Regions from separate parts of the Cupriavidus sp. C3SS-1 genome, predicted to be linked through region 3. Evidence: predicted binding sites of a transcription regulator. Region 3 holds the regulator's gene; each other region holds the start of a gene.
The links. Region 3 encodes FNR, which switches genes on or off when oxygen is low (the NO sensors DNR and NnrR bind a similar motif). Its sites were predicted from a motif close to TTGATNNNNATCAA; they were not measured.
Positions count from the first base shown of each region.

Region 1: a site for FNR is predicted at 1,782-1,795, ahead of paaA (1,2-phenylacetyl-CoA epoxidase subunit PaaA). Genes of this name have one in related genera too.
Region 2: a site for FNR is predicted at 1,982-1,995, ahead of ACIGJC_RS16435 (universal stress protein). Genes of this name have one in related genera too.
Region 4: a site for FNR is predicted at 4,113-4,126, ahead of ACIGJC_RS30595 (universal stress protein). Genes of this name have one in related genera too.

Region 1 covers NZ_CP172700.1:1,791,992-1,797,484, reverse strand. The annotation lists gene ACIGJC_RS24340 (YbhB/YbcL family Raf kinase inhibitor-like protein) at 49-603, opposite strand; gene paaX (phenylacetic acid degradation operon negative regulatory protein PaaX) at 758-1,702, opposite strand; gene paaA (1,2-phenylacetyl-CoA epoxidase subunit PaaA) at 1,819-2,802, shown strand; gene paaB (1,2-phenylacetyl-CoA epoxidase subunit PaaB) at 2,857-3,138, shown strand; gene paaC (1,2-phenylacetyl-CoA epoxidase subunit PaaC) at 3,164-3,916, shown strand; gene paaD (1,2-phenylacetyl-CoA epoxidase subunit PaaD) at 3,922-4,437, shown strand; gene paaE (1,2-phenylacetyl-CoA epoxidase subunit PaaE) at 4,462-5,493, shown strand, end outside.
Region 2 covers NZ_CP172700.1:96,774-102,266, forward strand. The annotation lists gene ftsH (ATP-dependent zinc metalloprotease FtsH) at 1-1,617, opposite strand, end outside; gene ACIGJC_RS16435 (universal stress protein) at 2,194-3,030, shown strand; gene ACIGJC_RS16440 (universal stress protein) at 3,122-3,565, shown strand; gene ACIGJC_RS16445 (hypothetical protein) at 3,693-4,358, shown strand; gene ACIGJC_RS16450 (hypothetical protein) at 4,451-5,002, shown strand; gene ACIGJC_RS16455 (hypothetical protein) at 5,101-5,493, shown strand, end outside.
Region 3 covers NZ_CP172699.1:1,922,364-1,927,856, reverse strand. The annotation lists gene ACIGJC_RS08935 (cbb3-type cytochrome oxidase subunit 3) at 1-119, shown strand, start outside; gene ccoP (cytochrome-c oxidase, cbb3-type subunit III) at 122-1,036, shown strand; gene ccoG (cytochrome c oxidase accessory protein CcoG) at 1,086-2,558, shown strand; gene ACIGJC_RS08920 (FixH family protein) at 2,642-2,857, shown strand; gene ACIGJC_RS08915 (hypothetical protein) at 2,854-3,099, shown strand; gene fnr (fumarate/nitrate reduction transcriptional regulator Fnr) at 3,146-3,871, opposite strand; gene ACIGJC_RS08905 (sulfite exporter TauE/SafE family protein) at 3,951-4,706, shown strand; gene scpB (SMC-Scp complex subunit ScpB) at 5,249-5,493, shown strand, end outside.
Region 4 covers NZ_CP172701.1:425,454-430,946, reverse strand. The annotation lists gene ppsA (phosphoenolpyruvate synthase) at 1-1,589, shown strand, start outside; gene ACIGJC_RS30610 (carboxypeptidase regulatory-like domain-containing protein) at 1,650-2,147, shown strand; gene ACIGJC_RS30605 (purine-nucleoside phosphorylase) at 2,268-3,167, shown strand; partial or broken gene ACIGJC_RS30600 (DUF1488 family protein) at 3,752-4,029, opposite strand; gene ACIGJC_RS30595 (universal stress protein) at 4,255-5,094, shown strand; gene ACIGJC_RS30590 (nitroreductase family protein) at 5,361-5,493, shown strand, end outside.

The sequences.
Region 1 (5,493 bases), on a different replicon from region 3:
TTGACAAATTTGTGATGCCGCCGCCTCTGGTATCCGACCGTTCTGCTTCTATTTCCCGCCGTAGCGGCCCACCACGCTGGCGCCGCCGCGCGCATGCCCCTTCAGTGCTGCCATGAGTTCGTCACGCGTCAGGCCCGCGGGCAGCGCGCCTGGCTTCAGATCGGTCGCGACCACCGTCACGATGTAATGGTGCGGGACATCGCCAGGGGGCGGGCAAGGTCCCCGGTATGTGGCCTCGCCGGCAATGTTCTTGCCGACGGTGATGCCCGGGCCATCTTTCTGCCCCTCGCCCTGCTGGAGGTGGCCGCGGTCCGCCGCGATGTTGTAGGCGACCCAGTGCGAGACCCCCAGGCCCATCGCGCCATCGGGGTCGAACATGAAGATCGCCACGGAGCGCGTGCCTGGCGGCAATCCGGACCACGCGATCGGGGGCGATACGCCCTGGCCGCCGCAGTCTGGCTGGCCGCCACCATGCGCCGCGGGAATGGCAGCGTTCTCGGAAAATGCGCTCGACGACACGGTCATCGGTGCGGCGCTGACGATCGATGCGCAGGCCAGGCCGAGTGCCGCCGAGGCGGATAACAGTAATGGCTTTGCTTTCATGGAAGGGTCCTGTTCGAGGTTGACGGGTCAAGCTGGACGACTGCCCCTGATTCCACGGTAGGTCGGTTTCGAAGGGATGCCCAGCCTCCGGCATCCCGGCCAGGGCCAGCACGCCTGTGAAGGATCGCGCCAGGCACTGTGCGCAAGGCCGCCGCTAGCGGACGGACTCGGCATGGCTGCCCGCGCCAAAGCGCTTGCGCAACGCGCGGTTCGCGTTGACGAGGTGGCCTTCGGAGACTTCGACCACACCGCGCAAGTAATCTTCGCTGGCATCGAGCAGGGCCGCGTACATGTCGCGGCACAAATTTCGCGCCGTGCGGCCCGGCCAGTCCGCGGGAAGCATTGGCTCGGGCAGGTTGGGGTCGCGCAACAGCACGCGGCGGTATTCGTGCAGCAGCAGGGTGCGCACGAAAAACGCATCGGCCGGCAACATGCCGTGTGCGTCGGCCAGCACCGGCGAGAAGCGGCGCAGCAGCGCCTGCCACGCGGAGGCCACGTCGCCGAGCTTGAAAGTCTGGTGCATCAGCGTCTGCAGCGGGCGGATCGAGAATGCCTCCAGACTGGTCGCTTCCATGATCGCCACGAAATCCTGCGCCTGCGCGGCGCGGAGGATCTCGCCCAGCGAGCCCGCGTCGGCATTCGGGTGCGCATACACGCCCGGGGCGATCGCGCCGAAGCCCTCCCACAGCAGTTCGCGCTTGAGCCGCTGGCGGATCGTCGCGCGCGCGTCGCCACGCACCAGCGCCAGCGTCCAGCGGCCGTCCCAGTCGGGCGCGTCGCCGGCATAGATGCGCTTGCCGGCATGAACGCAGCGCTGCAAGCCGGCCTCCGACAAGCCGTAGTAGCTGCGTCGCCCGATCCGCGTGGCATCGAGCCAGTCATCGGCCGCCAGCCGGAACGTGGCGGTGCGCACCAGCCGGTCATTGATGCCGAACGGCGCGGCGAGGCGGATCAGGCTGCCCAGCCATAGCGCCTGCGGCCGTGGCGCCACTACATCGCCGAACAGTGTCACCAGCATGGAATTGGCCCCGAGCTTGAGGCCACGCGCAAGCCGCACGACCTGCGGGGAAACAGGGTCCATCTCCGATCGGGGGGCCATGCCTGCACCTTAAAGTGATACACAAGCGTCGATTGTTTGAATCAAATTGTATCACTATGATCCACTGCAACCGAATGATTTGACGCAGGTCAAGACCCTACAGATCGGAGTACGGCATGTACGCACAGTTGGTGGAAACCGGGGCAACCAGGCTCCGCGCGATGGAAGAGATGGACCCGCAGGAACGCGAGTTCCAGGCGCGCGTGGACGCCGGCATCAAGATCGAAGCCAAGGACTGGATGCCCGAGGCTTACCGCAAGACCCTGATCCGCCAGATCTCGCAGCACGCGCATTCCGAGATCGTCGGCCAGCTGCCGGAAGGCAACTGGGTCACGCGTGCCCCGACGCTCGAACGCAAGGCCGTGCTGCTGGCCAAGATCCAGGACGAAGCCGGCCACGGCCTCTACCTGTACAGCGCCGCCGAAACGCTGGGCGTGTCGCGCGACGCGTTGCTGGGCGACCTGCACTCCGGCAAGGCCAAGTATTCGAGCATCTTCAACTACCCGACGCTGAGCTGGGCGGATATCGGCGCCATCGGCTGGCTGGTCGATGGCTCGGCCATCATCAACCAGGTGCCGCTGTGCCGCTGCTCGTTCGGGCCCTATGCGCGTGCCATGGTGCGCGTGTGCAAGGAAGAGTCGTTCCACCAGCGCCAGGGCTACGACATCCTGCTCAAGCTGTGCCAGGGCACGGCGGAGCAGAAGCAGATGGCGCAGGACGCGCTGAACCGCTGGTGGTGGCCGGCGCTGATGATGTTCGGCCCATCCGATGCCGATTCGCCCAACAGCGCGCAATCGATGCAATGGCGCATCAAGCTGTTCTCCAACGACGAGCTGCGCCAGAAGATGGTGGACCAGACCGTGCCGCAGGCCGAGCACCTCGGCCTGACCGTTCCCGATCCGGACCTGAAGTGGAACGAGGAGCGCGGCCACTACGATTTCGGCGCCATCGACTGGGACGAGTTCTACAACGTGGTGCGCGGCAATGGCCCGTGCAACCGCGACCGCCTGCGCACCCGCGTCAAGGCCTGGGACGACGGCGCCTGGTTCCGTGAAGCGCTGGTGGCCCACGCCGACAAGCAAGCGCGCGCCGCCGCCTGAGCATTCCGGCGCCACGGCGCCGGCCAACCCCGCAAACCTGACAGGAGAGTTGCCATGAAAGAGTGGCCGCTTTGGGAGATATTTATCCGCAGCCAGCACGGCCTGGCCCACAAGCATGTGGGCAGCCTGCACGCGCCGGACGGCGAAATGGCGATCAACCATGCGCGTGACGTCTACACGCGCCGCAACGAGGGCGTGAGCGTCTGGGTGGTGAAGGCCGCCGACGTGGTCGCCAGCAGCCCTGGCGACAAGGGCCCGCTGTTCGAGCCCGCCAACAGCAAGGTCTACCGTCACCCCACCTTCTTCCCGATGCCGGAAGAGGTCAAGCACATCTGATTCCAGGCGCGAGGACGCATCCACCATGGACCCACACAAGTTCGAATACCTGCAGCGCCTGGGCGATACCACGCTGGTGCTCGGCCAGCGCCTGTCGGAATGGTGCGGCCGCGGCCCCGCGCTGGAAGAAGACATCGCGCTCACCAATGTGGCGCTGGACCTGATCGGGCAGACCCGCCTGTGGCTCGGCTACGCGGCCGAAGTGGAAGGCGAGGGCCGCAGCGCCGACCAGCTTGCCTACCTGCGCGACGCCCACCAGTTCCGCAACCTGCTGCTGGTCGAGCAGCCCAACGGCAGCTACGCCGATACGCTGGCGCGGCAGTTCCTGTTCGATACGTGGCACTACTTCGTGCTGGAGCGGCTGCAGTATTCGACCGATGCACGTATTGCCGAGATCGCCGCCAAGTCGCTGAAAGAGGTGACCTACCACGTGCGCCGCAGCGCCGACCTGGTGGTGCGCCTGGGCGATGGCACGGAAGAAAGCCATCGCCGCATGCAGAATGCCATCGATGACTTGTGGATGTTCACCGGCGAACTGTTCGAGTCCGATGCCGTGGATTCAGCACTGGTCGCGCAGGGCGTTGCGGTGGACCCGGCCACGCTGGTCGAGCCGTGGCTGCGCCACGTGAGCGAGGTGCTGGAAGACGCTACGTTGCGCCTCCCGGCCGGCGGATGGTCGCAGTCCGGTGGTCGCCACGGCCGCCATACCGAACACCTCGGCTACCTGCTGGCCGAGATGCAGTTCCTGCAGCGCGCCTATCCCGGCGCGCAGTGGTGAGCGCCATGTCCGCGCAAGTGCTGGAACGCGCCAGCGTGGCGCAGGTCTGGGCCTGGCTTGAGCAGGTGCCGGACCCCGAGATCCCGGTGATCTCCGTGGTGGATCTGGGCATCGTCCGCGACGTGGCCTGGATCGACGAGACCTGCATTATCACCATCACGCCGACCTACTCGGGCTGCCCGGCCATGACCGTGATCCGAGACGATATCGAACGCGTGTTGGCCGCGCAGGGCGTTGGCCACGTTCGCGTGCAGACGCGCCTGGCGCCGGCCTGGACCACCGACTGGATGAGCGCGCGCGGCAAGGCCAGCCTGTCCGGCTACGGCATCGCGCCGCCCGCCCAGCAGGTGGTCGACATCAGCGGCATCAGCCGCAAGGCGTCGCCGGCACTGGTGGTCGCGTGCCCGCACTGTGGCTCTCGCCATACCCGCCTGGTCAGCCAGTTCGGCTCGACCGCCTGCAAGGCCCTGTACCGCTGCGGCGACTGCAAGGAATCGTTCGACTACTTCAAGGCGCATTGAGCCGCATCGAGCCAGGAGCCCGAAATGAGCAAATTCCATGAACTGACCGTCGCCAGCGTGACGCGCGAAACGCGCGATGCCGTGGCGGTGACCTTCGCCGTCCCTGACGATCTGGCCGATACCTACCGCTACGTGCAGGGCCAGCACCTGACGCTGCGCGCCGGCATCGGCGGCGAGGACGTGCGCCGCTCGTACTCGATCTGCTCCGCGGTGCAGGACCGGCGCCTGCGCGTGGCCATCAAGCGCGTGGAGGGCGGCATGTTCTCGAACTGGGCCAACGATGCGCTGCAACCCGGCATGACGCTCGACGTCATGCCGCCATCCGGGCATTTCCACGTGCCGCTGTCAGAAACGCACAGCAAGCACTACGTTGCCTTTGCCGCGGGCAGCGGCATCACGCCGATGCTGTCGATCATCAAGACCACGCTGATGACCGAGCCGGACAGCCGCTTCACGCTGTTCTACGGCAACCGGGCATCATCCTCGGTGCTGTTCAAGGAAGAACTCGAAGACCTGAAGGACAGCTACCTGGAGCGCTTCAACCTGGCTTTCGTGCTGAGCCGCGAGCAACTCGACATCGACCTGTTCAACGGCCGCATCGACGGCGACAAGGTGCGCGCGCTGCTGCGCCACTGGGTGCGCCCCCAGGACATCGACGTGGCCTTCATCTGCGGCCCGCACGCGATGATGGAAGAGGTCTCGCAGGCGCTGCAGGAAAGCGGCGTGGACAAGGGACGCATCAAGCGCGAGCTGTTCGCCACCAGTATTCCGGCGGCGCGCCCGGCGGCCCATGCGCACAAGCAGGTCGGCCAGCAGCAGTGCGAAGTCACCGTGATCCAGGACGGCCGCACGCGCCAGTTCACCCTGGAGAAGAACAAGGAGACCATCCTCGACGCCGCGCTGGCGCAAGGCATAGAGCTGCCGTACTCATGCAAGGGCGGCGTCTGCTCGACCTGCCGCTGCAAGCGCATCGAGGGCGAGGTCGACATGGACGTCAACTTCGCGCTCGAAGACTACGAAGTCGCGCGCGGCTTCATCCTGAGCTGCCAGAGCTAC
Region 2 (5,493 bases), on a different replicon from region 3:
GCGTTCATAGCAAGGCAGTCCAAGCGAATTGCTCATGCCGTACTGCGTCACCATCTGGCGGGCCATGTCGGTGGCACGCTCCAGGTCATTCTGGGCGCCGGTGGAGACATCGTCGAAGACAATCTCTTCGGCCATACGCCCGCCCAGCAACACATCAAGCCTGTCAAGCAGTTCGCTGCGCCGGAGCAGGTAGCGGTCCTCCGCCGGAGTCTGCTGTGTATAGCCGAGCGCGCCTACGCCACGCGGGATGATGGAGATGCGCGATACCCTGTCGGCATGCGCGCGGCTTTCCGCGAGCAGTGCGTGGCCTGCCTCGTGGTAGGCAATGGTCTGCTTTTCCAGCGCGATCATGACGCGATTGCGCTTTTCGAGGCCGCCGATGATGCGGTCGAGCGCCTCGTCGAAATCGGCCATTTCCACGGCGGCCTTGTTCTTGCGCGCGGCAAGCAAGGCCGCCTCGTTGACCAGGTTCGCGAGGTCCGCACCGGCGAAGCCGGGTGTGCGCGCGGCCAGGTCATGCAGAGCGACTTCAGGGGCGAGCGTGACATTGCGAGCATGGACGTGCAGGATCTGCTCGCGCCCCGCAAGGTCCGGGCGGTCAAGCACGATGTGGCGATCGAACCGGCCCGGCCGCAGGAGCGCTGCGTCAAGGATCTCCGGACGGTTGGTGGCGGCCATGATGATGACCCCTTTGTTGGTGTCGAAGCCGTCCATTTGCACGAGCAACTGGTTGAGCGTCTGTTCTCGCTCGTCCTGGCCGCCTGCCACGTTGAGGGTGCGGGTCTTTCCAAGCGCATCCAGCTCGTCGATGAAGATGATGCAGGGCGCCTTCTGTTCGGCCTGCGCAAACAGGTCCCTGACACGAGCAGCGCCAACACCGACAAACAGCTCGACAAACTCGGACCCGCTCATGCTGAAGAACGGCACACCGGCTTCGCCTGCAACCGCGCGCGCCAGCAACGTCTTGCCGGTGCCGGGGGCACCAAGCAGCAGCACCCCTTTGGGTATCTTGCCGCCTAGTCGTCGATAGCGTTGGGGCGACTTGAGGAAGTCGACCACTTCCATCAACTCTGCCTTGGCCTCGTCGATGCCGGCGACGTCAGCGAATGTGACGCCGGTCTGCTGCTGCAGATAGATCTTCGCCTTGCTCTTGCCAATTTCGAGCAAGCCGCCCCTGCCCCCGCCCATGCGCTTGATCACCAGGGTCCAGATTCCGAGGAAGACCAGCGCCGGTACGATCCACGAAAGGACTGCGCCAATCCACTTGCTGTCGGCTTCACCCGCGTACCGGACATGTGCGGCGTCCAGATCTGACAAAAGGTTGGGGTCATTGATGCGTACGGTAGTGAACGCGTGCTCGGCGCGTCCTGACTTCTGCAGCGCCGCGGCTTGGTCGCGGGGCAGAATGGCTTCCAGCCCGGCTGCGACGACAGTGCCGCTGATTTCGGTTTCTCCAACGCTGGCGGTGCGGACCTTTTCGGCTTTGAGCAGCGCCTTGAAGTCGCTGTAAGCCAGCGTCTGGATACTGGCGGCACCGATGTAGAACTGCAGAATCAGTATCGCTACGGTTGTGAGAATCAGGTACCAAAGCGAGAACTCGGTTTGCTGGCGTTCCATGGTTCGATTGGCGGTAGGGACTGACCTCGACAGGTTGCTGCTTCGTCAAACATAGTGCCGGCCACCGGGCCAGGGTTGATCGGCGTCAACGGCCGCGGAAAGGGCGGAACACGCCATGGCCATGCGTTGGGAAGCCCGGGATACCGGCCGCGCGGAATTTGCGATGACGACGGGCGAAGTTTCGGCCCCGCGAGTCCGCGCAAGCCGAGGTGCCTGGTGGACCTGCGCGAGCCCGCTTACGTGCTCGGCTGCACACATGTAGTGGAAAGCGGAGCCGAGTTGATACGAGAATCCTGATTTGCCGGCCGCGGCCCGGCAAGCGCGCTTCGACTGCGCGCGATCCCGCTGCGGAACTGGTAGCAGGTTGACGCTTGTCAACCCCACCTCCTCGAGGATGCCTAAATTTACCGTGAGCGAACGTTCTGGCCGGGCGCATGGCTCCGATCCAAAAAAGGATCTCCGCATGCACGAAACGTCCCGACTTCCACTGACCGACCGGCACCTGCTTCTTCTGCTGGTGGTGAACGAGCCCGGCAGAAGCACCGATCCGTTTCAAGCTCAGGATAAGGAGCGAGCATGAACTACAGCAGCATTCTGGTCCATCTGGATCGCAGCAGGCATACGACGACCCGGCTGGCGCTGGCGACCCAACTGGCGAGCTCCCATGATTGTCCGTTGATCGGCCTCCTGGGCAGCTTCATTCCCGATCCCGCATGGTTCTACCTGATGGACAACGCCGCCGACTATATAGAAAGGGACAGGCAGGGTCGCAAGCTGGTCGGGGAACGTATCCGGCACCAGTTCCAGGAAATGACAAAGTCTCTTGGCGCAGGCGTGGAATGGCGGGCAGCCGAGCACGATGTGCTTTCCACGGTGCTGCGCGAGTCGCGCGAGGCCGGCCTGATTGTCGCTGGCCAGTATGACGCCAATGGCGAAGAAGGCCCGCTTGCGGCCCAGGTTCTTGAGGCGTTGCTGCTGGAAAGCGGGCGGCCGGTAATCGTGGTGCCGTGTGACGGGCAGTTCGAGACAACAGGAGCGCGGGTGATGGTGGCATGGAATGGCAGCCGTGAAGCGGCACGGGCCTTGCATGACGCGCTGCCGCTCATTGGCGGAGCGGCGGCACGCATACTGTGTGCCCCGACTGCTGCCAAGGAAGCACGTACGGACGCCACGCCGGTCGCCCATGCGGTGCGGGTCCTGGAGCGACACGGCGTGACGGTGGAGGTCGAGCACGGGCCGGGCGGTTCGGACCTGACTATCGGTGAATTGCTGTTGTCCCGTGCCGCCGACTTCGATGCCGACCTGATCGTGATGGGTGCCTACGGCCATGGGCGCATGCGGGAGCTTGTGCTTGGCGGCGTCACGCGCACATTGCTGTCGTCCATGACGGTGCCCGTATTGTTCTCGCATTGAGATTCGGATCGGCACGGCGGTGCCGAAACGTGGATCGCGGATGTCCCGGTGACGGCGCCCTTCGGTTCAGTCATGCAGAAGGAGAAGGCAAATGTACACAAGGATTCTGGTGGCGATAGACGGGAGTCGCTGCAGCGATCTCGGCCTGGACGAAGCCATTGGTCTGGCCGCGGCGAGCGGTGCGGAGCTTGACATCGTGCATATCGTCGACGGCGGATACGAAGAGCCGGACGTCCGTGCGGGGCTGGTCCGTGCAGGGCACCGGCTTCTGGCCGAGGCGCAGGCGAAGGCGGCGTCGAAGCAAGTGCGCAGCCAGGCAATCCTGGCCGACCAGATCCTCGCGCTCGGCGATCTCGGCAAACAGGTCCAGCAGATTGCGGAAGAGCGTGGCGCCCAGATCGTGGTAGCCGGTACGCATGGCCGCTCGGGTATCGGTCGTGCATTGATGGGAAGCGTCGCGGAAAGCCTCCTGCGCCACGGCAGCTTGCCCGTATTGCTGGTCAAGGCAGGCGGGCATGGCGGTGCGGCGTCCTGATTCCGGTTCGGGCGCCTCGGGCGCCCACGACCGGCGCCGCGGACGCGTTGCGCCGCGCATGCAGTCGGCTACGACGAAAGCATCCATGGCGCCGCCCCGGGCCAGCGCAACCAGTACGGCCGATGCGATGGGTGTGCTACCGGCAAGGGACGAAGACCGGGGCGCGGCGCTGGATGTGGTGGACCGTGTCTCCGAGATGTGCTTTGGCTTGTTCATGGCCCTGACATTTGTCGGCGCGGTCTCGTCGGCGAGTGCCGGCGCGGGCGCGAGCAGGACCATGCTGCATGCCGCGCTGGGCTGCAACCTGGCGTGGGGGCTCGTGGATGCGGTCATGTATCTCGTCCGTACCATCGCCGGAAGAGGGCAGCGGCTCACGCTCGCCATGGCCATCAAGCATGCGCACGACCGGCCGACCGCCATCCGCCTTATTCGCGACGCGCTTCCGCCCGGCATGAAGACACTGGCCACAGACGCGGAGCTGGAGGCCATTCGCGCGAGACTTGCCGCTGCGGGCTTGCCGGCGCGCCCGCGCCTGCATTGGGCCGATCTGCGTGGTGCCGTGCACATCTTCTGCATCGTGGTCTTGAGCACGTTTCCCGTGGCACTGCCTTTCGTGCTGATGAGCGATGTGCCGGGTGCGTTGCTGGTCTCGCGTGTGTTGACGCTTGGCATGCTGTTTCTCGGCGGCGCGGCGCTTGGTCACTACGCGGGGTTCGGGGCCATGCCGGCCGGATTGGGCATGACGGCTCTGGGTGTGGCCCTGACCATGGCGGTCATCGCGCTGGGCGGTTGACTGTGCGGATCCGCCCGCTGCTGGCAGCCATGTTTGCCGCGGGAGCGGCACAGGCCCAGACCCCAGGCCCGCCTGCCGGGCCGGCTACCGGTTTGGACACACCTGACCCGTGGAGCTTCTCGGCAGCGGCCTACTGGAACTTGCCCCGCCAGGGCGCGAGCTACGCCAGCGGCATTTTCAGCGCAGACCACGGCCAGCTTCACCTCGAGGCGAGAGTCAACTATGAAGCCATGCATTCGCAGTCGGCATTCATCGGCTGGACGTTCTCGGGAGGCGAAAAAATTCGTGTCAGCGCCACGCCCATTATCGGCGCGGTCGCCGGGGAGGCGCACGGCCCTATCGCCGGCCTCGAGGCGAGCGTAGGCGCGGGCAGGCTCGACTATTACCTGGAAGCGGAGTACTTGCCTGCCCGCGCCGGCCGGGCCGGCTACCTCTATGCCTGGAGTGAGCTGGGCTATCGACCTGTCGAGTGGGTACGGCTCGGCGTCGTCATGCAGCGTACGCGGGTCTATGGTGGGGACAGGGACATCCGGCCCGGAGGCCTCCTCCAGTTCACGGTGCGGAACTGTACCGCGGGCGTCTACTGGTTCAATCCCGGTGCCGAAGCTCAGGTCGTGATGCTCTCGCTCGGGTTCCGCTTCTAGCGCGCTTTTCCGGCTTGCGCTGCGTCAATGGACGCCCTCTGCGCTCTCCTACGCTATCTCAAGACCCATTTCATCCGGAGGGGGATGTCCTTCTCGCCATGCGTGCACCGGCGTTCCGCAATGCAAGCTGCCTGAAACAGGCAACCAGCCGGACGGAAGTCCGCTTCGCGGCGCTCGTGCATGCCGTGGCGATAGCATCAGTCTGGGTGCTCTCGGGGTGTACATCGTTGGGACCCACCACCATCGTCGCCGACCGTTTTGACTACAGCGCGGCCATTGCCGATTCATGGAAGCAGCAGACGCTGCTCAACATCGTCAAGCTACGCTACATGGATCTCCCCGTGTTCGTGGATGTTGCCTCCGTAGTCAGCGGCTATTCGCTTCAGGCGGGGGTGTCGGTCAACGGTACGCTGTCTTCCGCACGCGCGGTTCAGGGGGATTTCATCGCGGCGGGCGTGCAGGGTGTCTATACGGACCGTCCGACGATCACT
Region 3 (5,493 bases):
TCCTGGGAATTTGCTGGTGGGCCTGGTCGAATGGCCGGCAAGCCGCCAACCAGGAGTCCGCCATGCTGCCGTTCGCACTGCCTGACGAGACCCACACAACATCGAGCCGGAATACCTAGTCATGAGCGATTTCTTTTCCGATTTCTGGAGCTACTACATCGCTGCCATCGCGCTCGTCGGCATCGTCTGGTGCGTGTGGCTGCTTTTTTCTCAACGCAAGGTCACAAAGGTTGCCAACGCCGGTGATGACACCGGCCATGTCTGGGACGGCGATCTGCGCGAGCTGAACAACCCGTTGCCACGCTGGTGGATGTGGATGTTCCTGCTGGCCTGCATCTTCGGCCTGGTCTACCTGGTCCTCTATCCTGGACTCGGCTCGTATGCGGGCGTGCTGAAGACTTCGACGCAAGGCGAACTGGCCGCGCATCAGCAGGCACAGGAGAAGTTGCAGCACGATGTCTACGCCAAGTACCTGAATATGGACGTCAAGCAGGTGGCGGCAGACCCGCAGGCCCGCGAGATTGGCCAGCGCCTGTTCCTGAACTACTGCGCGCAATGCCATGGCTCGGACGCACGCGGCAGCCGCGGCTTTCCGAACCTGACGGACCACGACTGGCTCTATGGCGGTGAACCCGAGACGATCCAGCAGACCATCACGAAGGGCCGCAATGGCGTGATGCCGTCGTTTGCCTCGACCATCGACGGCAAGCTCGCAGCGGATGTGGCGCAGTATGTGCGATCGCTGTCGGGCCTGTCGTTCGACCCGATCCGGGCATCGCGCGGCGAGAGCACGTTCAAGTCCACCTGTGCTGCGTGCCATGGTGCGACCGGCAAGGGCAATCAGGCACTCGGCGCGCCCAACCTGTCCGATAACGTGTGGCTGTATGGCAGTTCGGAAGGCAGTATTGTCGAGGCCATCCTGAAGGGTCACAACAACCACATGCCCGCGCACGAAGAGATCCTGACTCCCGAGCGTATCCGCATGCTGACGGCCTATGTCTGGGGGCTTTCCAATACCGGAGGCTCAGGGCAATGATCACCGACTCAGGCACGGGGTGCGCCATGGCGTCTGAAGGAGCGCGCGCATGAACGCCCCCGGGACAGAACCTCTGGCCCGCACGGCCGGCCCGCAAGGGCCGGCGTCGTCGCCTGTCGAAACCTCCGACGAAACGCTCTACGAGGTTCGACGCAAGATCTACCCGCGCTCGGTGACGGGCGCGTTCTCCAACTGGCGGGTCTGGATGGTACTCCTGACCCAGCTCATCTACTACGGCACGCCCTGGCTGCAATGGAATGGCAGACAGGCCGTGCTGTTCGACCTTGGCGCCCGCAAGTTCTATATCTTCGGACTGGTGCTTTGGCCGCAGGATGTCATCTATCTTGCCGTCCTGCTGGTGATCTCCGCGCTGGCGCTGTTCCTGTTCACGGCCATTGCGGGGCGGCTCTTCTGTGGCTACGCGTGTCCACAGACGGTCTACACCGAAATATTCATGTGGATCGAACGGCATGTCGAAGGTGACCGCTTCGCGCGGATCCGTCTGGACGGCGATCCGTGGAGTTTGCGCAAATTTCGCCTGAAGGCGACCAAGCACTCGCTGTGGCTACTGGTCGCGCTATGGACGGGCTTCACGTTCATTGGCTACTTCGCGCCGATACGCGAGCTTGGCGGTCAGGTCCTGAGCTTCTCGCTGGGGCCGTGGCAGGCGTTCTGGATGCTCTTTTACGCCTTCGCGACATGGGGCAATGCGGGCTTCATGCGCGAGCAGGTGTGCAAGTATATGTGCCCGTATGCGCGATTCCAGAGCGTGATGGTTGACCGCGACACCTACGTGGTCACCTACGACGTCGGGCGCGGCGAGCCGCGCGGGAGCCGGTCGCGCAAGGTGGATCATCATCAGGCAGGGCTTGGCGACTGCGTCAACTGCAGCATTTGCGTGCAGGTGTGTCCGACAGGCATTGATATCCGTGACGGGCTGCAGTACGAGTGCATTGGTTGCGGCGCCTGCATCGATGCCTGCAATCAGGTCATGGACAAGATGGACTACCCGCGTGGGCTGATCCGGTACACGTCCGAGAACGCCATGCGCAAGGCGCTGTCAGCCGCGGTGGCGCGCAAGCGGCTCGTGCGGCCGCGGACCATCATCTACTCGGTCATCTGGATGGTGATGGTAGCGGGTTTCGTGGTGTCGCTAGCGCTGCGCACGCCGTTGAAGGTCGACATCATCCGCGATCGCGGGGCGTTGGGGCGTGAGGTGGATGGACGCTGGATTGAGAACGTCTATCGACTGCAGCTGATCAACACCACCGAGGCACCCATGCGCATCAGCGTGCAGGCCGAAAGCGACGATCTGAAGAACCTGACGGTCGAGTACGATCCCGACGCGAAGGCCCTGGCGCCGACGTCGAACAAGCTGGTGCCGATCCGGATTCGCGTGCCGATCGACGATGCCGCGCAGGGTACGCACAAGATCAGCGTGACGGTGACAAGCGAAGGTTCGGGGCAAGGTAGTGCGCAAATCAGGCAATCTACCAGTTTCATCGTGCCGCGCAATTTGTGATGCTAAGGGCGGTGCAGCGCATCGGCGCTGCGCCGTACCAACCGCGAGCGCCTCGGTGAGGCGCCGACGAAGGAGGCAAGACGATGCAAGAAAGCAATCCGTGGTGGAAGGAGCCGTGGCCGTGGCTTCTGATGAGCGGCCCGTTGCTGGCCATAGTGGCTTGCGGCGTAACCATCTGGCTGGCTTCCACCCATCCTGACCGGCCGGTAGTCGAAGGTGTGTCCCGGCACGGCCTGGTCGTCGAGAAAGCAGAAGGGGTCCCGGGCAGTGCCAAGGCACCGCAAGCGAGGCGGCCATGAGGCTGCGCTGGCTGATGTGGGTACTGTGGCCGGCGTTCCTGATGGCCGGGGTGGCCACGGCAACCGTGTTTTCGGTGGTGGATCCCGGAGATCTGAATTTCTTCGGCCACCCGATCGAGGCCTCGCGCGAGGCCATTTATACGATCGGGTTCTTGCTGGCCTGGGTATTCTGCGCGTTGTCCAGCGGATTGACGCTCTATACCATGCCGACGAAGCTCAGCGAAACGGACGAGCTGGAGTGATTGGGCTGAAGCGGACCGTCTTGCCAGGCAAGGCGGTCAGACGGCCTCAGCAGGAGCGGCTGTAGACTTGCTTGATGCCTTCCATGTCGACGAGCTTGACGTGGCGTTGACGGATCTGGATCAGGCCCGCCTCGGCGAATCGTGAGAACAGGCGGCTGACCGTTTCGAGCTTCAATCCGAGATAGCTGCCGATTTCTTCCCGGCTCATGCGCATGACGAACTCGGTCGACGAATACCCGCGTGCGGACAGACGTTCTGACAGGTTGATCAGGAACGCGGCAAGTCGCTCTTCGGCACGCATGGACCCCAGCGTGACGAGCATGAGCTGATCATGCGATATTTCCTTCCCCATCAGTCGCAGGAACTGCTGCTGCAGCGATGGCAGATCCATGGACAGCGTCTGAAGATCGGCCATGCGTACGACGCATACTTCCGTGTCTTCAAGCGCGGTGGCATCCGAGGCGTGCTGCATTTCACCCAGGCCGTCGAGGCCGACCACTTCGCCAGGCAAATGGAAGCCGGTGATTTGCGAGCGGCCGTCTTCCGTGGTGACATGCGTCTTCAGGGTGCCGAAGCGAATGGCAAAAACCGCAGTCAGCGGATCGCCCATGCGGTACAGGGTTTCGCCCTTGTGGACACGGACGCGCTCTTGCACCAGGGTATCCATCTTTTGCAGATCCTGCTGGCTCATGCCCACCGGCAGGCACAGTTGCCCCATGCCGCAAGTGGAGCAACGGGGCGACATCTCGGTGACGGGGATGGATGTTAGCAATTGGAACCTGCAAGGAATGAGCGGCGAGGGCGCAATGCATGCATTTTAACGCGCGATGTGATGCGGTAGGGAGTTGCAATTGACTTTTGGTGTGCTTCTCAGTGTTTTCATGCTTGCCTTGCTGGGGGGCTTTCATTGCGCTGCCATGTGCGGTGGCGTTGCCCTCGCAGTCGAGCAGCGCGCCGCGGACGTGCCGATTGCCGTGGTGCGGCGCCCCCAAGACTGGCTCCTGGAGTTGCTGGTGATGCATGTGGGCAGGATTTCCACCTACATGCTGCTCGGTGCGATCCTTGGAGCGGTGGGGGCGACGGCCTGGCGCCAGGATTACCTGCCGGTTCAGCGCTGGCTATTTGGCGCCGGGAGTGCCTTGCTGCTGGTATCTGGCTGGCGCCTGCTACGCGGCGAAGCGTTTTCCATCGTGTGGCTGGAACGGTTCGGCGCGCGCGCGGGGACCGCCGTTGCCGGAAGCTTCGGCCGGCTTCGCCGCAAAACTCCGGCCACGGCGGCGAGAGGCGGTGGTCTGGTGCGCCGCTACGGCATGGGCTTGGCGTGGGGGCTCGTGCCCTGTGGCATGGTCTATGGTGCGCTTGCCCTCGCGTTACTGGCCGGTAATGCGCCCTCGGGTGCACTGGTAATGGGCGCCTTCGGGCTTGGCACGTTACCGAATTTGCTGGCGCTATCCAGCTTTTCGGGGCTGCTGCGCGCTTGGGCTCGCCGCCGTTGCGTCAGGATGGGAGCTGGATTGGCGGTCATGGTCTTCGGCGGCCTGGGAATCGGTCGAGCGGTGCTATTGCCACATTCGCTGGCCGAGCATGGTTTTTGCCTGGTGTTTTGACGCCACCGTGAAGGCGCGGGAGTGCGCGGTGGTTGCAGGCGGATGCGGGAATGCCATACAATCGCCTGCATTGCGGTATCGCGCGGCGTGTTTCCGAGCGGCGCCTGGCAGCCCTTCCAAAAAAAGGGCGTCCGGAGTTTCGGGCAAGCCGACATTTCGGCGCCGAACCCTTCCGCAGTCCATCCGGTTCATAATATCTGTTCAAAAGTCCGGCTGGCTCTGCGACCGTGGTGCGGTCATTGCTGGCCCTGATCCCGATATTCGTTTTTCTTGCGGCCCAGGCGGACGTTCGCCGGAAGCCATGTCCGCCCATGTGGGCGCGTGCAAGAGGTTCGTGCACTGGTACTTGCCGGTGACCGGGCAATCTCCTGCCGGAACACACCCGGCAAATCGAAGCAAAAGAAGGTGCACGGTCTCGAAGCGAAACGCTTTCGGGTTTGCTGCGCGATGAGATGGCGGTGGCAATCGCACCGTTAAATCCACAATGTCCAGGGCTCCGGATTCGTCCCTGAGCAGGTGCAAAGACAGGCTGCACACCCAACATGAATACCCAAGAGGCGAAGATCGTCCTCGAGACTGCGCTGATCTGTGCGCAGGAGCCCTTGCGCGTGAGCGACCTGCGCCGTCTGTTTGCAGACGATGTCGGCGCGGACACTGTTCGGGTCCTGCTTGATGAGTTGCGCCAGGACTGGCGCCAGCGTGGGGTCGAGTTGGTGGCACTGGCCAGCGGCTGGCGTTTCCAGAGCCGGCCTGAGATGCGGGAATACCTCGATCGCCTCAATCCCGA
Region 4 (5,493 bases), on a different replicon from region 3:
TACCGACAACGACAGCGGAGCGCGCAGCCTTCGTGCTGGGCGACGAGGAGATCCTCACACTATCGCGCTGGGCCTGCGCGGTCGCTGACCACTACGGCCAGCCTATGGACATTGAATGGGCGAAGGACGGTGTAACGGGTGAGATTTTCGTCGTACAGGCCCGCCCTGAAACCGTCCAGTCTCGACGCGAATCCAGTGCGGTCAAGACCTATCGCATCAAGAAAGCGGGCAAGCCATTGGTGACGGGCGTAAGCATTGGCGATGCCATCGCCACCGGTCCGATTTGTGTCATCGAGAATCTGCGGGAAATGGCGCGCTTTGTCGATGGCGCGGTGCTTGTGACCAGGACCACGGATCCCGACTGGGTACCTGTCATGCGACGGGCGGCCGCGATAGTCACCGACCAGGGTGGAAGGACCTCCCACGCGGCGATAGTCAGCCGTGAACTCGGGCTTCCGGCAATCGTCGGGACCGGCAATGCAACCGGCCTGCTGCATGAGAATCAGAATGTGACGGTCTCCTGCGCCGAAGGTCGGGAGGGCTTTGTCTACGAAGGCATCGCCGAGTACGAAGTCGAGAAAATCGATTTCGGCAGTATCCCAGAGACCCGCACCAAGGTCATGCTTAACCTGGCAAATCCGGCAGCAGCATTTCGCTGGTGGCGAATGCCCGCCGACGGCGTCGGATTGGCCCGGATGGAGTTCGTAGTAAGTAACCATATCAAGATCCACCCGATGGCGCTGGTCTTGTATGACTCCCTCAAGGACGAGGCAGCGAAGCGAACCATTGCCGAATTGACGGCCGCTTACGACAGCAAGACAGAGTATTTTGTAAGCCGGCTCGCGCGTGGACTGGGGAGGATTGCCGCCGTGCAATATCCGCGGCCCGTGATCGTCCGCATGAGCGATTTCAAGACCAACGAGTATGCCCGGCTGATCGGTGGAGCGGAGTTCGAACCTTTGGAGGAGAATCCCATGCTCGGATTTCGCGGCGCCTCACGGTACTACTCGCCGCGCTATCGGGATGGCTTCGCCCTGGAATGTCAGGCAATTGCCCGCCTGCGCAAGCAGATGGGATTCAGCAATGTCATTGTCATGATTCCATTCTGCCGGTCTGTGAAAGAAGCCGACCTTGTGCTGGAGGTCATGGCGGACAACGGCATCGTACGGCACAAAGACGGCCTGGAAGTCTACGTCATGTGCGAGATTCCATCCAACGTCATCCTGGCAAAGGCTTTCGCCAAACGCTTCGACGGCTTCTCGATTGGCAGCAACGATCTGACGCAGCTGGTGCTCGGCGTGGATCGTGACTCGGCCGATCTTGCCGGCTTGTTCGACGAAGAAGACGAGGCGGTTAAATCGATGATCCGGAGTGTCATTGCGGCGGCCCACGAGGCAGGAGTGCACGTAGGCTTGTGCGGCCAGGCTCCGAGCGACCACCCTGGATTCGCTGGATTCCTGGTCGAATGCGGCATTGATTCCGTTTCCGTCACTCCTGACAGTTTCATCGCAGTCAAACGCGACGTTGCAAGCGCTGAAGCCGCCATGGCGGCCAGGCGAATGGGCGGCGTCGAGGGTGACACACTTTGACAGTCGGCTCCGGGCGCAGCCGGCACTTCGGACTTCCATCCATATATACGGGGCAGGCAAATGCAGATTCTAGAAGAACTTAACATCGGAATATCATCGCTGTTGGCTGCGCTATTGGCGACGCTGTTGGCGGCGGGTTGCGCAACGCCGACGAAATCGGCGGAAGACCTAGTTCAGATTATGGAGCAGCGCGGCATTCCCTACGCTTGCGCCAGGGACGATGAAGCCAGTAAGCGGGCCATGCAGGAAGTCGCGGATCGCTTTAATGTCCGACTCAGCATGGTAGATGCGAGCAGCGGCAGACCCCTTAGCGGGGTAGCTGTTGTCGTGGCCAGCGTCGATGGCAAACCGGTGCTGCGCATTGTGGCCAGCGGTCCACTGTTATACATGCGACTCAAGCCAGGCGCTTACCGGCTCACGGCGGGATTCCAAGGCCGCGATCAGATACGAGACATCGTGGTGGCTAACCAGGCACTGGACATGTCATTCCGATTCCAGGTGAATAAGCTGGAAGATGACTGGCTCCTTTGCAAAAATGCTGTGTGCCCTTGCCGCTAGAACAGGGGCCGACGCTGGACCGCTCATGCGTGCTCAGCAGTTCCGGTTCGATCCGCAGCGCTGGCGAGGGCTTGAGATGACATTTGGCGATGCAAGCCTCGACACACAGGAGCTGGCGCCATGACTCACACGTTGCTATCGCCCATGGGGGGGCTTGATCAAACCGAACAGGCAGCCAAACGGATTCGCCAACGCGTCGGCGAATTCATTCCCCAAATTGGCATAATCCTTGGCTCTGGACTCGGTGATCTGGCGCAAGCAATCGAGAATGCCATCGTGATTCCATATGCGGAACTGGCGGGATTCCCGCAATGCCTGGTGGAAGGCCACGCTGGTGAACTCGTTCTCGGCCGGTTGCGCGGGGTGGATGTCATGTGCATGCGCGGCCGGCAGCATTTCTATGAAGGACATGGAACGACGGGAATGACGCAGGCGGTCCGTACAATGAAACGGATGGGATGCGACCGGCTAATCGTGACAAGTGCAGCAGGCTCGCTGCGCCCCGGCGTGGGACCTGGCCGCCTGGTAGCGATCACGGACCACATCAATCTGCAACCGGGCAATCCATTGATCGGTCCCAACGATGACCAGATTGGCCCTCGTCTCTTTCCCATGGCGAACGCATATGACGCTAACTTGCGTCAAGAGTTGCACGCTGCCGCGCAGGTGCTTGGACTGCCGTGGGCCGAGGGAGTGTACGTGGCCTTCAGTGGCCCGGCATTCGAGACCCCTGCGGAGATCCGAATGATGCAGGCCATTGGTGGCGACGTTGTGGGGATGTCGACAGTTCCAGAGGTAATCAGCGCAAGGCATTGTGGCCTGCGGGTGCTTGCCATTGCTTCCATCACCAACCTCGCCGAGGGAATCGGGAATGAAGTCCTGTCTCACGAGATGACGTTGCAGTACGCGACGATGGCCTTGCCCGACCTGCAGCGACTGATATTCGGCTGGCTCGACCAACAGGCATCGTCGGGCCGTTTCACAAGGTCAACGCAAGGACCAAGCCCGTCCGGCGGTTAACAACTCAGCGTCAGAATGCGATCTCGGCTTGGATAGCAGGCTGTTGAAAAGCACGTAATGAAGGGCGCATAGCCACTCAAACCGGAAAGGGCTGCAGCAAACGAAAGGCAGCAGGCTAGAGGCTGGGCCCCGATACCAAAGGTGGATGTCGACGTCGTTCGGTCAGCGAGCGTGCGCGCCCTGTATTTCTGCAAATGCAGATTGGCATGAGTGAAGCACCTGTAAGTTCTTCCAGTACAGATCCAGGAGTTTCTTTGCCGTAGAGCAATCGCATTCCATACGCGTTCCATGCTTGGATATGCCGTACCATTCGGCAAATCTGCGCCTTGCACTCCTCAATATTGAGGTCGATCACCACAGCGAGCGGGTCTGGTGTGGCAACCCATTGAGAACCCTGCTGTTCGCGAGGCGTTTACCCCTACACCGACTAGATGATCCCCAACACGAAAAGCTTTGAACGACATCGACGTGCCCTTGCCGAGGGTGCATATCGTAGAGCCGAAGGTAAGGGTCGCGTCAAAAGCGTTCTTTCCAGTGGGGCGAGGTCTGGCCGAACCGCTGAATGTGCAATCGTCAACATTCGCCTAAGCGGGGAACCGGAAGTGGCCGCTATGCAGAACGATGCTATGGGCGCCGTTCATCTCGAACATGCTACGGGCAACGTTCTCGATGGCCTCGCGATGGACCGAGAAGGCGGACGCCAGGTCTTCATAGAGATACGACCTGGCACCGAAATGGTCTTCCAGCGGCTCCGCCGTAATCTCGAATGTTGCGGCGGCGCCGTCGAACAGGCCGCGCACTGCAGGCCGGGACCCGCCGGGCAATAAGCTGGTACGGGATCCGGAAAGCCAATCTGGCTCATGCAGCAATCCTGCTCGCGGTGAATCCTGATCATTCCGCGTTCCTGCGAATATCAGAAGGCTAGATGCAGGGGCACAGCAGGACTTGACGCGTATCAAGCCGGAAGAGGACCGTGCGCCACCATCGCGAGTCTTGACGTGCGACAACCGCGCTGATGCACTGCGATCTACATTGCAAATATCGATTCAATGCTGATGTATCGGACCGTGTAATAGGAGATTGCCCTATGGACTACGCGACCATACTGGTTCATCTGGATGCCAGCCGCCGCATGCACCAGCGGTTGCACATCGCCATCATGCTGGCGCGGGACTTTCACGCAACGCTGGTAGGATTTTTCGCGATCGGCCATGCGGATTCCCGTTCAATCCGCTACCTTGCCGATGGAGACCGCCTCCTGGCTTCCTTTCATGAATGGCACCAGCGCACCGGCGAGGTGGCACGGCATTCGTTCCTCGGCGCCACGGACGAGTTGCCGATTCCGACGGAGTGGCATGCGCCGGAGGGTGCCGGGGCCGACAGCGTGGTCGCACAGGCCCATACGGCCGACCTGCTGGTGTTGGGACAGCACGATCCTTCTGACAAGGATGCCTTCGCCGGACATCACTTCGTCGAGTCCGTGGTGCTGCAATGCGGCCGCCCGGTGCTGGTCGTGCCCTATGAGGGGGTGTTTCCGCATCCGGGGAAGAATGTCCTGGTCGCATGGAATGGGAGCCGCGAGGCCGCCCGAGCCATTCACGATGCACTGCCATTTCTGCGGGCTGCGCAATCCGTCGATGTGGTCTCATGGAACCAGCCGGACAGGGCGCTCAATCCATGGCTCTCGCCACCGCGCTTTGCGATCGAATGGCTGGCCCGGCATCAAGTGCAGGCCAAGCTTCACGACCTCACTGCGGCAAGCGGTGACGATATAGGGCAGATGCTGCTGTCATTCGCCGCGGATCAGGGCTCGGACATGATCGTCATGGGCGCCTACGGACACGGCAGGATGCGCGAGCTTGTGCTCGGCGGCGTGACGCGTACGCTCCTCGAGTCGATGACCGTGCCGGTAATGCTGTCGCATTGATTGTTTGACGGGCATGGACATGGCCATGAGCCCATCCACTATGTGGCGAACCTGGCAGGCAACGTGCGGGACGCCCGTGCTCATTGGCGCCGCACGCGCGCACGACCTGCATCCCTGTCGATACCGACGCCCGTGGCGTGGCGGGCGCAAGAAATTGGGTATCGACGTGCAGGCACAGCAAGAAAGAAGGGCGCTCCACATCAGCAGGGACCGGACAGCCACCTGCAACCGCGCGAATGAAGCCGGTGCCTCAGACCGAAGGCGGTATGCCGTTGCTGACCGCGCTTCACAAGCGCCGGTCCACCCGCAGCTTTGCGCAGCGTCCGCTGGACGAGGCGCTGCTGTCTACGTTGTTGTGGGCGGCATTTGGCATCAACCGGATAGACTCCGGCTTGCGCA